One region of the Cellulosimicrobium sp. SJTW-1 genome, then DNA from elsewhere that is predicted to be linked to it. Evidence: predicted binding sites of a transcription regulator. Region 1 holds the regulator's gene; the other holds the start of a gene.
The links. Region 1 encodes HspR, which represses chaperone genes until heat shock. Its sites were predicted from a motif close to AAGTTGAGTCNNNNNGACTCAACTT; they were not measured.

Region 1 (7,668 bases):
TGCCGAGCGGTCCCGCGGCGCCGGGGCGCGGCGCCGTCGGGGACACTAGGAGCAGCACTGTCTGTCGATGCAAGGAGTCCTAGGTGCCCCAGGGAACAGTCCGATGGTTCGACGCCGACCGAGGGTTCGGCTTCATCGACCTCGGGAACGAGGCCGAGGACCTGTTCGTGCACGCGTCCGAGATCGTCGGTGACGACGGCCCGAAGCAGCTCCGCGAGGGGCAGGTCGTCGAGTTCGAGATGGGCACCGGCGACCGCGGCCCGCAGGCACGGCGCGTCCGCGTGACGGGCGACCGCGCTGCCGACGCGCCCCTGGGCGTGCTCGGCACCGTCGTCTGGTACGAGCCGGCCAAGGGCTACGGCTTCGTCACGCCCGACGGTCGCAGCGACGAGATCTTCCTGCACAGCTCGGCGATCGTCGGGGGCGGCGTCGTCACGGAGGGGCAGCGCGTGGCGTTCCTCGTCGTCGAGGGCGAGAAGGGCCCGCAGGCGGACCACCTGCTGCCGCTCGGCGCGCAGGCCGCGCAGCCCGCGGCGGACGGCGCCGACGGCACCGTGTCCTGGTACGACGACGTCAAGGGCTTCGGCTTCGTCGCTCCCGACGGCGGCGGCGACGACGTGTTCGTGCACGTCAGCGCCCTGGGCCGCGGGCTCACCGAGCTCGCCGAGGGTGCGCGCGTGACCTACGACGTCGTCGAGGGCGACAAGGGGCCGAACGCCCGGAACGTGCAGCTCGTGGGCGGCTCCGGGCGGAGTCGTCCGGCGTCCGGCGGGCGCGTGCGCGGCGGCGAGGGCACGGTCGCGCGGTACGACGCCGACCGCGGCTTCGGCTTCATCACGCCCGACGCCGGCGGCGAGGACCTGTTCGTGCACGTGTCCGTCGTGCGCGGCGGGGAGGAGCTCGAGGAGGGCGACCGGGTCCGGTTCAAGATCCGGCAGAGCGACCGCGGGCCGCAGGCCGACGGCGTCGAGCTCATCTGAGCGAGGGGCGGCGCGGCTCCCGTCGAGCCGCCCTGCCCCGCACCTGCCCCGCACCCGCCCCGCTGCGTCCCACCGCGGCGGGGCGCGGTCGTCCTCGCCGGGGGCCGTGGGGATTGCCCTGGAAGTCGGTGGTGCCGGTCCCTAGGGTCGTCGGATGGACGCCCAGGAGATCCGCTCGGCCTACCTCGACTTCTTCGCCGCCCGGGGGCACGCCGTGATCGAGCGAGCGCCCCTGGTCCTGCGCGAAGACCCGACGACCCTGTTCACGGGCGCGGGCATGCAGCCGCTGATGCCCTACCTGCTGGGCGTGCGCCCGCACGCCGCCGGGCGGCTCCTCGTCGACTCGCAGCCGTGCCTGCGGTCGCAGGACATCGACGAGGTCGGCGACCGACGGCACACCACCTTCTTCGAGATGCTGGGCAACTGGAGCCTCGGGTCGGCCGACGTCGAGCGGCAGGTCCGGTGGTTCGTCGACTTCCTCGCGCTCGTCGGCGTCGACCTCGCGCGCCTCTACGTCACGTGCTTCCGCGGCTCGGCGGAGCACGGGATCCCCCGGGACGACGCGGCGGTCCAGACCTGGGTCACGGTGTTCGCCGAGCACGGCATCGAGGCGTCGGTCGTGGACGTGGGGTCGCGTGCGGACGGGGACCGCGAAGGCATGCGCGGCGGCCGGGTCTTCCTCTACGACGCCGAGGAGAACTGGTGGAGCCGGGGAGGCGGCCTGGAGGGCACGCCCGTGGGCGACCCCTGCGGGCCGGACTCGGAGGTCTTCTACGACCTCGGACCGGAGCTCCACGACCCGTCGACCGGGGAACCCCACCCGGCGAGCGAGGGAGGACGGTTCGTCGAGATCGGCAACCAGGTGTTCATGCGCTACCGCCGCACGAGCGAGGGCTTCGTCCTCCTCGACGAGCCGAGCATCGACTTCGGGGGCGGGCTGGAGCGCATCGCCGCCGCCGCGACGGCGACCCCCGACGTGTTCGACGTGAGCCTGCTGCGCCCCCTGGTCGACCGTCTCGAGGACCTGAGCGGTCGCACCTACGAGGACGACCCGCGCCCGTTCCGTGTGATCGCGGACCACGTGCGCGCCGCGACGTTCCTCGCCGCCGACGGCGTGCGGCCGAGCAACAAGGCGCACGGGTACGTGCTGCGGCGGCTCGTGCGCCGGGCCGTGGTGCACGCGCTCCGGCTCGGGCTGGAGGACCGGTTCGTCGACGACCTCGTCGCCGTCGTGGCCGAGTCGTACCGCGACGCCTACCCGAACCTGGTCGAGCGGCGCGAGGAGCTGAGCGGCGTGCTGCGGGACGAGGAGTCGCGCTTCCGACGCACGGTGCACCGGGGGCTCCGAGAGCTCGACAGGCTCCGGGGCACGACCGTCACGGGCGACCACCTCTTCGTGCTCGCCGACACCTGGGGCTTCCCCGTCGAGCTGGCGGTCGACGAGGTCCGCCGCCGCGACATGCCTCTCGCCGCCGACTGGCAGGAGGGCTACGCGGAGCAGCGTGCGCGCCAGCAGGCGCGGTCCCGGGCGGCCGCGAGCGGGGAATAGTGCGGGTCGCGTGAAGGTTGAGCCTGATGGACTCAAGTTGAGCCGGGTGAGGTTGCGCGAGCACCGACCACGGATCTACCTTGAGTGAAGCAGACTCAACCCGGTGTGCCGAGGCGCAGCAGCGCCGTCGGGCACCCAGAACGACGGAGGCACACACATGGCACGAGCAGTCGGGATCGACCTCGGCACCACCAACTCGGTGGTCGCCGTCCTCGAGGGCGGAGAGCCCACGGTCATCGCGAACGCCGAGGGGTCGCGCACGACGCCGTCGGTGGTCGCCTTCTCCAAGACCGGCGAGGTCCTCGTCGGCGAGGTCGCCAAGCGCCAGGCGGTCACGAACGTCGACCGCACCATCAGCTCGGTGAAGCGCCACATGGGCACCGACTGGTCGGTGGAGATCGACGACAAGAAGTACACCGCGCAGGAGATCTCCGCGCGCATCCTGGGCAAGCTCAAGCGAGACGCCGAGGAGTACCTGGGCGAGCCCGTCACGGACGCGGTCGTCACCGTCCCGGCGTACTTCAACGACGCCGAGCGCCAGGCGACCAAGGACGCCGGGCAGATCGCGGGCCTCAACGTGACCCGCATCGTCAACGAGCCCACCGCGGCCGCGCTCGCCTACGGCCTGGAGAAGGGCAAGGAGGACGAGCTCATCCTCGTCTTCGACCTGGGCGGCGGCACGTTCGACGTCTCGCTCCTCGAGGTCGGCAAGGACGAGGACGACTTCTCCACGATCCAGGTCCGCGCGACCTCGGGCGACAACCGCCTCGGTGGCGACGACTGGGACAACCGCATCGTCGAGCACCTCATCAAGCAGGTGAAGAACAGCTCGGGCGTCGACCTGTCGAAGGACAAGATCGCGCTCCAGCGTCTGCGCGAGGCCGCCGAGCAGGCGAAGAAGGAGCTCTCGTCCGCGACGAGCACCACCATCTCGATGCAGTACCTCTCGATGAGCGAGAACGGCCCGATCCACCTGGACGAGAAGCTCACGCGCGCCCAGTTCCAGCAGATGACGCAGGACCTCCTCGACCGGACGAAGGCCCCGTTCCACAAGGTCATCTCCGACGCGGGCGTCTCCGTCTCCGACATCGACCACGTCGTGCTCGTGGGTGGCTCCACCCGCATGCCGGCCGTGACCGACGTCGTCAAGGAGCTCACGGGCGGCAAGGAGCCGAACAAGGGCGTCAACCCGGACGAGGTCGTCGCCGTCGGCGCGGCCCTGCAGGCCGGCGTCATCTCCGGTGACCGCAAGGACGTCCTGCTCATCGACGTGACCCCGCTGTCCCTCGGCATCGAGACCAAGGGCGGCGTGATGACCAAGCTCATCGAGCGCAACACGGCCATCCCGACCAAGCGCAGCGAGATCTTCTCGACGGCCGAGGACAACCAGCCGTCGGTGCTCATCCAGGTGTTCCAGGGCGAGCGCGAGTTCGCGCGCGACAACAAGCCGCTCGGCACGTTCGAGCTCACCGGCATCGCGCCGGCCCCGCGCGGCGTGCCGCAGATCGAGGTCACCTTCGACATCGACGCGAACGGCATCGTCCACGTCGGCGCCAAGGACCGCGGCACCGGCAAGGAGCAGAAGATGACCATCACGGGCGGCTCGGCGCTGCCCAAGGAGGACATCGACCGCATGGTCAAGGAGGCCGAGGAGCACGCGGCCGAGGACAAGAAGCGTCGCGAGGACGCGGAGACCCGCAACCAGGCCGAGGCGTTCGTCTACTCGACCGAGAAGCTCGTCTCCGAGAACAAGGAGAAGCTCCCCGCCGACGTCGTCACCGAGGTCGAGGCCGACATCGCGTCGGTCAAGTCCGCGCTCGAGGGCGAGGACGCCGACGCCGTGAAGACCGCGCACGAGAAGCTCGTCGCGTCCTCGCAGAAGATCGGCCAGGCGCTCTACGCCTCGGCCGAGCAGGAGCAGGCCGCCGGCAACCCCGGCGCCGCGCAGGACGACGCCACCGCCGCGGCGGGCGCGACGTCCGCCCCGGACGAGGACGTCGTCGACGCCGAGATCGTGGACGAGGAGGACGAGCGCAAGTGACGGCCGACGGACCGACCGACCCGCAGGGCCCCGAGGAGCAGGCCGGGCGCGAGCCCGGCCAGGGCTCCGACGACAAGCCCTTCCAGTTCACGGACAAGCGCAAGGTCGACCCGGAGAGCGGTCGGCCCCGCCCCGAGGGCGAGGCCGGCGGCTCCGCGGGCGACGACGCGGAGACGGACCCGCTCGCGGGCCTCGACTTCGAGCCGTCCGACGAGGCCGGGGTCGACGCCGCGGTCCTCGCGGCGAAGGCCGAGGCCGCGGAGCACCTCGACGCGCTCCAGCGCGAGCGGGCCAGCTTCACGAACTACCGCAACCGGTCGCTGCGCGACCAGGAGGCCGCGCGCACGAAGGGGATCGAGGACGTGCTCACCGCGCTCCTGCCGGTCCTCGACGACATCGACCGCGCGCGGCAGCACGGCGAGCTGACGGGGCCGTTCGCGGCCATCGCCGACAAGCTCGACGCGTCGCTCGAGAAGTTCGGGATCGAGCGCTACGGCGCGGTCGGGGACGAGTTCGACCCCACCGTCCACGAGGCGCTCATGCACCAGCCCGACCCCGAGGCCACCGCCACCACGGTGAACCTCGTCATCGAGCCGGGCTACCGGATCGGGGAGCGGGTCGTGCGCGCCGCGCGCGTCTCGGTCGTCGGCCCGCAGTAGCCACCCCTTCCTCGTGCCCGACGGCGCGGGCGCACCTCCCGCGCGGAGGTGCGCTCCGCCGTCGGGCACGCGAGGATCACCAGCAGCAGACCCACCGGCAGCAGCCACGGAACGAAGGACCAGGACCACGACCACCGACAGGAGGGAGGCGCCGTGACCGGACAGGACTGGATGGAGAAGGACTTCTACGCCGCGCTCGGCGTCCCCAAGGACGCCGACGACGCCGCGATCAAGAAGGCCTACCGCAAGCTCGCCCGCAAGTACCACCCTGACCAGAACCAGGGTGACGCGAGCGCCGAGGCCAAGTTCAAGGAGATCGGCGAGGCGTACGCCGTGCTGTCGGACCCCAAGGAGCGCGAGCAGTACGACGCGATCCGGGCGATGGCGGGCGGCGGCGCGCGCTTCTCCGCGGGCCCCGGCGGTGCCGGGGGAGCGGGCTTCGAGGACGTCTTCGGCGGCATGTTCGGCGGCGGCGGGGGCCCGGGCGGCACCCGGGTGCGCTACTCGACCGGCGGCCAGGGCGCGGGCGGGTTCGAGGACATCCTCGGCTCGATGTTCGGCGGCGGCGCGGCGGGCCAGCAGTTCGGCGGCCCCCGCCCCCGTGCGGGCGCCGACCTCGCGGCCGCCACGACCCTGCCGTTCCGGCAGGCGGTCGAGGGGTCGACCGTGACGTTCACCGTCGACGGCCGCACGGTCACCACGCGCATCCCGCCGGGCGTCCGCGACGGCCAGAAGATCCGGCTGCGCGGCAAGGGCCGCCCCGGCACGGCGGGCGGGCCCGACGGCGACCTCGTCGTCACCGTGCACGTCACCCCGCACCCGGTGTTCTCGCTCGACGGGAACAACCTGCGGATCACGGTCCCGGTGACGTTCCCCGAGGCCGCGCTCGGCGCCACCATCGCCGTCCCGACGCTCGACGGCTCGACCGTCAAGGTCAAGGTGCCGGCCGGCACGCCCTCGGGGCGCACGCTGCGCGTCCGCGGCCGCGGCGTGAAGACCGCGAAGTCGACCGGCGACCTGCTCGTCACGGTCCAGGTCGCCGTGCCGCAGAAGCTCTCGAAGGCCGCGCGCGAGGCCGTCGAGACGTTCGCCGCCGAGACCGCCGGCCAGGACGTGCGCGCCGACCTGGTCCGCCAGGCCGCGGAGTGAGGGGGGCGACCATGATGCCCCAGCAGGAAACTCATCATCTCTCGATCGGTGGGGACTCGGGCGGCGTCGGACGCGCTCCCGCGAGCGACGTCGACCAGGACGCGCCCGTCCTCGTCATCTCGCAGGCGGCCGCGCTCGCGGGCATGCACCCGCAGACGCTGCGCCAGTACGACCGCCTCGGCCTCGTGGTGCCCCGCCGCACCGCGGGCCGGGGGCGGCGGTACTCGCTGCGCGACGTCGCGAAGCTGCTCGAGGTGCAGCGCCTCAGCCACGACGAGGGCATCAACCTCGCGGGCATCCAGCGGATCCTCGCCCTCGAGTCCCAGGTCGAGCGGCTCGAGCGGCGCATCGAGGCGCTCTCGGCGCGCGTCGAGCCGGGCGGCCGCGTGTTCGCCGCCGCGGCGAGCGGCGACGTCGTCGTCGTGCCGCGCGGGCGCAGCGTGCGGCGCGGGGTGGAGGAGGCCCTGCGCGAGACGCTCGTCGAGCACGGCGAGGCGCGCGCGCTCGTCATCTGGCGGCCCCGGGCCGACGGCACCGACAACTGACCTGCGACGCGGCATTTCCGCAAGAATGCCGTGCGCTAATTGCTGCGCATTCCTGCATTTCTAAGCAAGGCCTTCCTTGCTATACACCGAGGAATTCCGGGAATACCGTGGAACGCGGAGACCGACCCACGGCGGGTCCTCGGAGACAGGAGATCGCGATGAGCAGCCTCACGGAGATGCCCCAGGTCGTCGAGTGTTCCATCGACGGCTGCGGCTACAACCACGACCACGGGTGCCACGCGGGCGCCGTGACGATCGCCGGTCACACGGGCGACGCCGAGTGCGCCACGTTCATCCCGCTGGGCACGAAGGGCGGGCTGGAGAAGGTGCTCGCGCACGTCGGGGCCTGCCAGCGCACGGAGTGCGTCCACAACGCCTCGCTCGAGTGCTCCGCGCCGTCGATCCGCGTCGGGGCGGGCGCGTCCGGCGAGGATCGCGCCGACTGCCTCACCTTCACGCCGCGCTGACGCGCGGTCGCCGCCTTGCTCGCGGGCGGTCGGTCACCCACCGGCCGCAGACGCCCCCGGACGCCCCGGACCACGTGCTCGCCCGCGTGGGTCGGGGCGTCGTCGTGTCAGCGCTGGAGCGTGTCGAGGAGCTGGACGGCCGCCGTGTGGGTGCGGGGGAGGGGTTCGAGCCAGACGCGCGGCGGCCGGCGCAGGATCGCCGTCACGCCCAGCGCGAGACCGGTGCGCTCGATGTTGTGGCGGAGCACGGTGCGCACCATGGCGTCGTCGGCGTCCCG
Region 2 (7,668 bases), 1.1 Mb from region 1:
GGACGTCGTCGGGCCGCCGCTGCGCGGAGGTGGTCGCGGAAGAGGTCGTCTCGTCGGTCGGCACGGACCGAGTATGTCCCGGTCGCCGCGAGGACGCGCGGCCGAGGACCGCCGAGGACCGCCGAGGCGCGAAGACGCCGCGGCCCGTGCCGCGGCCCGCCCGCGGGGGCAGGGCGCGGCACGGGCCGCTGGTCGGTCAGGCCGTGAGGATCTCCGTGCCGAGGGCGAGGCCGTCGCCCTCGGGGTCGCGGTCGACCCGCACGACGTCGCCGTCGGCGACGTCGCCCGAGAGCAGCATCCGCGCGAGGCGGTCGCCGATCTCGCGCTGCACGAGGCGGCGCAGCGGGCGCGCCCCGTACGCCGGGTCGAAGCCCTCGAGCGCGAGCCACTCGCGGGCGGCCGTCGTCACGTCGAGCGTGATGCGCCGGTCCGCGAGGCGCCGGCCGAGCGCGGCGACCTGGATGTCGACGATCCGGCCGAGCTCCTCGATCGTCAGCGGCTCGAACACGATGACGTCGTCGAGCCGGTTGAGGAACTCGGGCTTGAAGGACGCCCGCACCGTGCTCATGACGGCCTCGCGCTTCTCCGCGTCGTCGAGCATCGGGTCCACGAGGAACTGCGAGCCGAGGTTCGACGTCAGCACGAGGATGACGTTGCGGAAGTCGACCGTGCGGCCCTGGCCGTCGGTGAGACGACCGTCGTCGAGCACCTGCAGCAGGATGTCGAAGACCTCGGGGTGCGCCTTCTCGACCTCGTCGAGCAGCACGACCGAGTACGGCCGACGCCGGACGGCCTCGGTGAGCTGGCCGCCCTCCTCGTAGCCGACGTACCCCGGGGGCGCGCCGACGAGCCGGGCGACCGAGTGCTTCTCGGAGTACTCGGACATGTCGATGCGCACCATGGCGCGCTCGTCGTCGAAGAGGAAGTCGGCGAGCGACTTCGCGAGCTCCGTCTTGCCGACGCCCGTGGGGCCGAGGAAGAGGAACGAGCCCGTGGGGCGGTCCGGGTCGGCGACGCCCGCGCGCGAGCGGCGGACGGCGTCGGACACCGAGCGGACGGCGGCCTGCTGGCCGATGAGGCGCTCGCCGATGACCTCCTCCATGTGCAGGAGCTTCTCGCTCTCGCCCTGGAGCATGCGGCCGGCGGGGATGCCCGTCCACGCGGACACGACCTCCGCGATCTCGTCGGCGCCGACCTTGTCCGCGATCATCGGGGCGGCCTCGGGGCCGGACGCGGCGAACGCGTCGTCGGCCTGCTCGGCCGCCTCGGCCTCGTCGAGCTCGCGCTGCACCTGCGGGATCTCGCCGTACTGCAGGCGGCCCGCGGTCTCGAGGTCACCCTCGCGGATCGCGCGCTCGACCTGGACGCGCAGCTCGTCGAGCTTCGCGCGCAGGTCGCCGACGCGGTTGTGGCCCGCCTTCTCGGCCTCCCACCGCGCGGTGAGGGCTGCGAGCTCCTCGCGACGGTCCGCGAGGTCGGCGCGCAGCTTCTCGAGCCGTTCGAGCGACGCGGGGTCGGTCGACTCGGACAGCACGACCTCCTCCATCTCGAGGCGCGTGACGGCGCGCTGCAGCTCGTCGATCTCGATCGGCGAGGAGTCGAGCTCCATGCGCAGGCGCGACGCCGCCTCGTCGACGAGGTCGATCGCCTTGTCCGGGAGCTGGCGCCCGGTGATGTACCGGTCGGAGAGCGACGCCGCCGCGACGAGCGCGGAGTCGGCGATCGTCACCTTGTGGTGCGCCTCGTACCGCTCCTTGAGCCCGCGCAGGATCGCGACCGTGTCCTCCACCGAGGGCTCGCCGACGAACACCTGCTGGAACCGGCGCTCGAGCGCCGGGTCCTTCTCGATGTACTCGCGGTACTCGTCGAGCGTGGTCGCGCCGACGAGGCGCAGCTCGCCGCGCGCGAGCATGGGCTTGAGCATGTTGCCCGCGTCCATGGCGCCCTCGCCGCCCGCGCCCGCCCCGACGACGGTGTGCAGCTCGTCGATGAACGTGACGACCTCGCCGTCGGAGGACTTGATCTCCTCCAGGACGGCCTTGAGGCGCTCCTCGAACTCGCCGCGGTACTTCGCGCCCGCGACCATGCTCGCGAGGTCGAGCGACACGAGGCGCTTGCCCTGGAGCGAGGTCGGGACGTCGCCCGCGACGATGCGCTGGGCGAGACCCTCGACGACGGCCGTCTTGCCGACGCCCGGCTCGCCGATGAGCACCGGGTTGTTCTTGGTGCGGCGGCTGAGCACCTGCACGACGCGCCGGATCTCGGAGTCGCGACCGATGACGGGGTCGAGCCTGCCCTCGGCGGCCCGCGCCGTGAGGTCGGTCCCGTACTGCTCGAGCGCCTTGTACGTGCCCTCGGGGTTGGGGCTCGTGACGCGCGCGCTCCCGCGGACGGCGGGCAGCGCGGAGCGCAGGGCCTCGGCGGTCGCGCCGGCCTGCTGGAGGATCGTCGCGGCCTGCGACGACCCGGCCGCGATGCCGAGGAGCAGGTGCTCCGTCGAGACGTACTCGTCGCCGAGCGCCTGGGCCTCCTTCGCGGCGGCGTCGAGCGCCGCGGACGTGGCGCGCGACGGCGTCGGCTGCGCGACGGCCGAGCCGCTCGCGGTGGGCAGCGCGACGAGCGCCGCGCGCACCTTCTGCCCGACGGCCTGCTTGTCCGCGCCGACGGCGTCCAGGAGCCCGACGGCCACGCCGCCCTCCTGCGTGAGCAGCGCGGCCAGGAGGTGGGTCGGCTCGAGCTGGGGGTTGCCGGCGGCCGACGCGGTCTGGATCGCCTCGCCGATCGCCTGCTGCGACATCGTGGTGAACTTCGTTTCCATAGGTGCTCCGTGTGCTGCTCGAAAAGATGGTCTGACCAGTGGAACGACTCCTAAGTTGAGTGTATTCCGCTCAACTTCGATCGGCACCCCCGCGCGGCCTCTCCTCGCTCGCCCGCGTCCCCGGAGCGGATGAAGTCCGGCCGCATTCCGTCTCAAAACGGCATCGACCCTCGCCCCGGGCGACGATCCGCGACATGCTGGGCGGGTGAACTCCTCACCCTTGCGCAGACGACTCGGCCTCGGTGCCCTCCTCGCCACCCTCGCACTGTTCCTCACGGGGTGCATGAGGATGGACATGGCCATCACCCTCAACGAGGACGACACGTTCGACGGCAGCGTCGTCATGGCGTTCTCGGACGAGGTCGCCGAGTCGATGGGCTCGGACCCCCAGGAGCTCTGGGACCAGATGGGCTCCGAGATGGAGTCCGAGATGCCGGAGGGCGCGACGCAGGAGCCGTACGCGCAGGACGGCTACACCGGCACCAAGATCACCTACGCCGACCAGCCGATCGCGCAGCTCGACACCGGCGCCGCCGACTCGATCTCCGTCACCCGCGAGGGCGACGACTACGTCGTGAGCGGCTCGATGGACATGACGGGTGAGGAGTTCAACCCGGACACGGGTGACGCGGCGACCGACGAGATGTCGCGGCAGATGATGGAGGGTCTCGACATCAAGATCGCCATCACGTTCCCCGGCGAGGTGGCCGAGTCCAACGGCGAGGTCGACGGCAACACCGTGACGTGGACCCCGGTGGTCGGCGAGGTCAACGAGATGACGGCGCGCGGCTCGGCCGTGCCCGGCGGCTCCGCGGGCTCGGGGACGGACGAGGGCACGGACGAGGGGACCGACGACGGCGCGACCGCGCCCGACGCGGACAGCTCCGACGGGTCCGGCTCGTCGGCGTGGATCTGGTTCCTGGTCGGCGGCCTCGTGCTGCTCGGCATCATCGGCCTCGTGCTGTGGCTCGTGCTCCGCTCGAAGCCCGGCACGCAGGACGGCCAGGGCGCGGGCTTCCCGCAGGGCGGGTACCCCGGCCAGCCCGGACAGCAGGGCGTCTACGGCGCGCCGGGTCAGTACCCGGGCCAGCCCGGCCAGCAGGGCCAGTACCCCGGCCAGCAGCCGTACCCGGGCCAGCAGGGCCAGTACCCCGGGCAGGGCCAGCAGGGCCAGTACCCGGGCCAGTACGGCCAGCCCGGCGCGCACCCCGGCCAGCAGGGCCAGTACCCCGGGGCCCCGGGCCAGCCGGGTCAGTACCCCGGCCAGTACCCCGGCCAGCAGGGCCAGTACCCGGGCCAGCCCGGCCAGCCGCAGGGCTACGGGACGCCGTCCGGCCCGGGCCAGCAGGGTGGCCCGTACGGCGGCCAGCCGCCGGCACCGCCGCAGCAGGGCGGCTACCCGGGCGCCGCGCCGTTCGCGCCCCCCGGCGCGCCGCACCCGCAGTCGTCCCCGACGACGCCGCTGCCCGCCCAGCCGCCCGTCCCGCCGGGAGCGACCCAGCCGCTGCCGCCGCACCAGCCGCCGGCACCGACCCAGCCGCTCCCGCCGCAGCCGGGCCCCGCGGGCCAGGACGGCCCGGGCGCGCAGGCCGGTCCCGACGACGAGATCGACGACGCGACGCGCCTGCGCCCGCCGACCGACTGAGCGGTCCGCACCCCGCACGACACGACGGCCCGCCCCGGGAGACCGGGGCGGGCCGTCGTGCGTCCGGGACCGCTCAGGACTCGACGGTGACCTCGACGACGTCGCCGACGGCGTCGAGCCGCACCGCGGGCCAGTAGCCGTCGAGGAAGTGCTCGCCGCACGTGTCGGCGAGGTGCACGACGACGCTCCCGTCCTCGTGCCGCTCCACGAGCTCGACGACGAGGTCGTCGTGCGCCGCGGCGAGCTCGTCGGGCGTCGGATCCCCCTCGCTGAAGCGGCGCACGACGGCCTCGACCGCGCGGCGCGCGAGCCGCGGGCCGAGGGCGTCGTCCCACAGCGCCTCCGCGGGCACGTAGGCGAGCGCCTCGGCGCCGAGCGCGGGGTCGACCTCCGCGAGCGTCGCGGGGCGCCACGACGGGTCGCGGTCCTTGTCGACCACCTGCGCGCGGATCCCCTCGACGAGGTCGGGCTGCGTGTCGACGAACCAGCAGACGAGCCCGTACTCCTGGGTGAGCGCCGCGCGGAGGTCGGGCAAGTCGCGCGCGCTGCAGACGGCCGCGAGCGCGACGGTGACCGCCGTGGGCGAGAGCCGTTCGAGCTCGTCCGCCTCGGCGCCCGCACGCTCGTCGCCGTCCGCGGCGGCCGCGCGCAGGCGGGCCACGATCTCCGGCACCGTGTCCGCCGCGTACGCGGCGTCGATCGCGGCGCGGCGCGCGACGAGCCCGGACACCGGCGCCGGGAGGGCGTGCCGCCGCACGACGTCGCGCACGGCCTCGACGTCGAGCGGGTCGACGCCCGCGCTCGCGAGCGCGGCGAGGTCCGCGCCGAGCACGGGCAGCCGCTCGCTCGGCACGTAGTGGTCGGCGAACCCGGCGTGGACCGCGTCGGCGGCGTCCATCGTCACCGCGCCGAGGGCGAGCATCTCCCCCAGCCGCCCGGGCGCGCGGGCGAGGAGCCACGACCCGCCGACGTCGGGCGTGAAGCCGATCCGCGTCTCGGGCATCGCGACGCGCGAGCGCTCGGTGACGACGCGGACCGGCGCGTGGGCCGCGAGGCCGACGCCGCCGCCCATGGTGATGCCGTCCATGATCGTCACGACGGGCACGGGCAGCTCCGCGAGCGCCGCGTCGACCGCGTACTCGCGCCGGAAGTACCGGCGCGCGTCGCCCTGCCGCCCGGCGACGACCGACGCGTGCAGCTCGCGGATGTCGCCGCCCGCGCACAGGCCGCGGTCGCCCGCGCCGTCGAGCAGCACGAGCCGCACGGTCGGGTCGACACGCCACTCGCCCAGCACGTCGGCGATCTCGCCGAGCATCGAGTACCCGAGCGCGTTGAGCGCGCGGGGCCGGTCCAGGGTGAGGTGCCCGACGCCGTCGTCGACGCGGGCGAGGATCTCGCTCGTCATCCGCGTCACGCTACCGCCCGTCGGCGGCCGCGGGCACGCACGACGTGGGACCCTGGCACGGCAGAGGGGTCGGGCCGGCGGTGCCGGCGGCAGCGAGGAGGCGGCGGTGGACGAGGCGACGCGGACGGACGGGACCTGGCGGCCCGACGTGCTGGGCGGGGACTGGGTCGCGCGCGACCTCGACCTCCCGGACGGCGCGGTGGCGACCCTGGTGCGGCGCGACGCCGCGGCGCCCGCGGGCGACCGGCCCGCGGTGCTGTACGTGCACGGGTTCATCGACTACTTCTTCCAGACGCACGTCGCGGAGGCGGTCGAGGCGCGCGGGTACCGGTTCTACGCCGTCGACCTGCGCGGCTACGGGCGCTCGATCGGCCGCGGCTCGGGCGCGCCGTCGCGGCCCGACGACGACCCGAACTTCGTCACCGACCTCGCCGTCTACGCGCAGGACCTCGACGCGGCGGCGCGCGCGGTGCGCGCCGAGGGGCACGACCGGCTCGTGGTGCTCGGGCACTCGACCGGCGGTCTCCTCGCGAGCCTGTGGGCCGACGCGCGGCCCGGCCGGCTCGCGGCGCTCGTGCTCAACAGCCCGTGGTTCGACCTCAACAAGCCGTGGGTGTTCCGCGGCCCGGTGACGTGGGTGGTCGACGTCGTCGGGCGGGTCGCGCCGCGGCTCGTCGTGGGCGCGCTCGACCCGCACTGGGCGAAGGCGTTGCACGCGAGCACCGGCGGCGAGTGGGACTTCGACCTCGCGTGGAAGCCGATCGAGGGGTTCCCGGTGCGCGCCGGGTTCCTGCGAGCGGTGCGCCGGGGCCACGCCCGCGTCGCGCGCGGGCTGCACGTCGACTGCCCGGTGCTCGTGCTCGCGTCCGCGCGCAGCGGCCCGGCGTCGGGCTGGCACGACGCCCTGCTCACGACCGACAGTGTGCTCGACGTCGGGCACATCACGTCGCGCGCCGAGCGGCTGGGCGACGACGTCACGGTCGTCACGGTCGAGGGCGGCGCGCACGACCTGGCGCTCTCCCCCGAGCCCGCCCGGTCCACGTACCTGCGCGAGGTCCTCGACTGGCTCGACGCGCGGGTCTGACGCCGCCCACCGCCGTGTCCGAATCCCGCTAGCCAGGGCGTGGTCCGTCGGGTGAGGATCGAGTCATGACGACGACCCTCGCGACGCCCCCGGCGACCACGGACCCCGTGTTCGCCGAGCGCTACCGCGCCATCGCGTCGCGCGACCGCCGCTTCGACGGGCAGTTCATCACCGCCGTGAGCAGCACCGGCATCTACTGCCGGCCGTCGTGCCCGGCGCGGACCCCGAAGCCCGAGAACGTCACCTTCTACCTCACCTCGGCCGCCGCCCACGAGGCCGGCTACCGCGCGTGCAAGCGCTGCCTCCCGGAGGCGGTGCCGGGCACGCCGAGCTGGGACCTCGGGCACGACCTCTCGGCCCGGGCCATGCGGCTCGTCGCGGACGGCGTCGTGGACCGCGAGGGCGTCGACGGCCTCGCCGCCCGCCTCGGGTACTCGGCCCGGCACGTGCACCGCGTGCTCGTCGCGGAGCTCGGCGCCGGCCCGGTCGCGCTCGCCCGCGCGCTGCGCGCCCAGACGGCGCGCGCCCTGCTCACGGGGACGGACCTGCGGCTCGCCGACGTCGCGTTCGCCGCCGGCTTCGGGAGCGTGCGGCAGTTCAACGACACGATCACCGAGGTCTTCGACACGACGCCGGGAGAGCTGCGGCGTCGTGCCCGGCCCGACCGGGCGCCGTCGACCGGCGACCCGCGCCGCCCGCCCGCCGCAGCTCCCGCC

Region 2: the regulator HspR is predicted to act here: its motif matches at 2,871-2,895, upstream of clpB (ATP-dependent chaperone ClpB).

What each region holds. Positions count from the first base shown of each region.
Region 1 is NZ_CP136680.1:3,680,159-3,687,826, reverse strand. It holds gene RSE42_RS16595 (cold-shock protein) at 84-980, shown strand; gene RSE42_RS16590 (alanine--tRNA ligase-related protein) at 1,135-2,529, shown strand; gene dnaK (molecular chaperone DnaK) at 2,687-4,570, shown strand; gene grpE (nucleotide exchange factor GrpE) at 4,567-5,229, shown strand; gene RSE42_RS16575 (DnaJ C-terminal domain-containing protein) at 5,383-6,378, shown strand; gene RSE42_RS16570 (heat shock protein transcriptional repressor HspR) at 6,522-6,923, shown strand; gene RSE42_RS16565 (DUF1540 domain-containing protein) at 7,082-7,390, shown strand; gene RSE42_RS16560 (hypothetical protein) at 7,498-7,668, opposite strand, start outside.
Region 2 is NZ_CP136680.1:546,875-554,542, reverse strand. It holds gene RSE42_RS02565 (diacylglycerol/lipid kinase family protein) at 1-64, opposite strand, end outside; gene clpB (ATP-dependent chaperone ClpB) at 197-2,818, opposite strand; gene RSE42_RS02555 (LppM family (lipo)protein) at 3,114-4,463, shown strand; gene RSE42_RS02550 (enoyl-CoA hydratase/isomerase family protein) at 4,537-5,868, opposite strand; gene RSE42_RS02545 (alpha/beta hydrolase) at 5,975-6,952, shown strand; gene RSE42_RS02540 (AlkA N-terminal domain-containing protein) at 7,018-7,668, shown strand, end outside.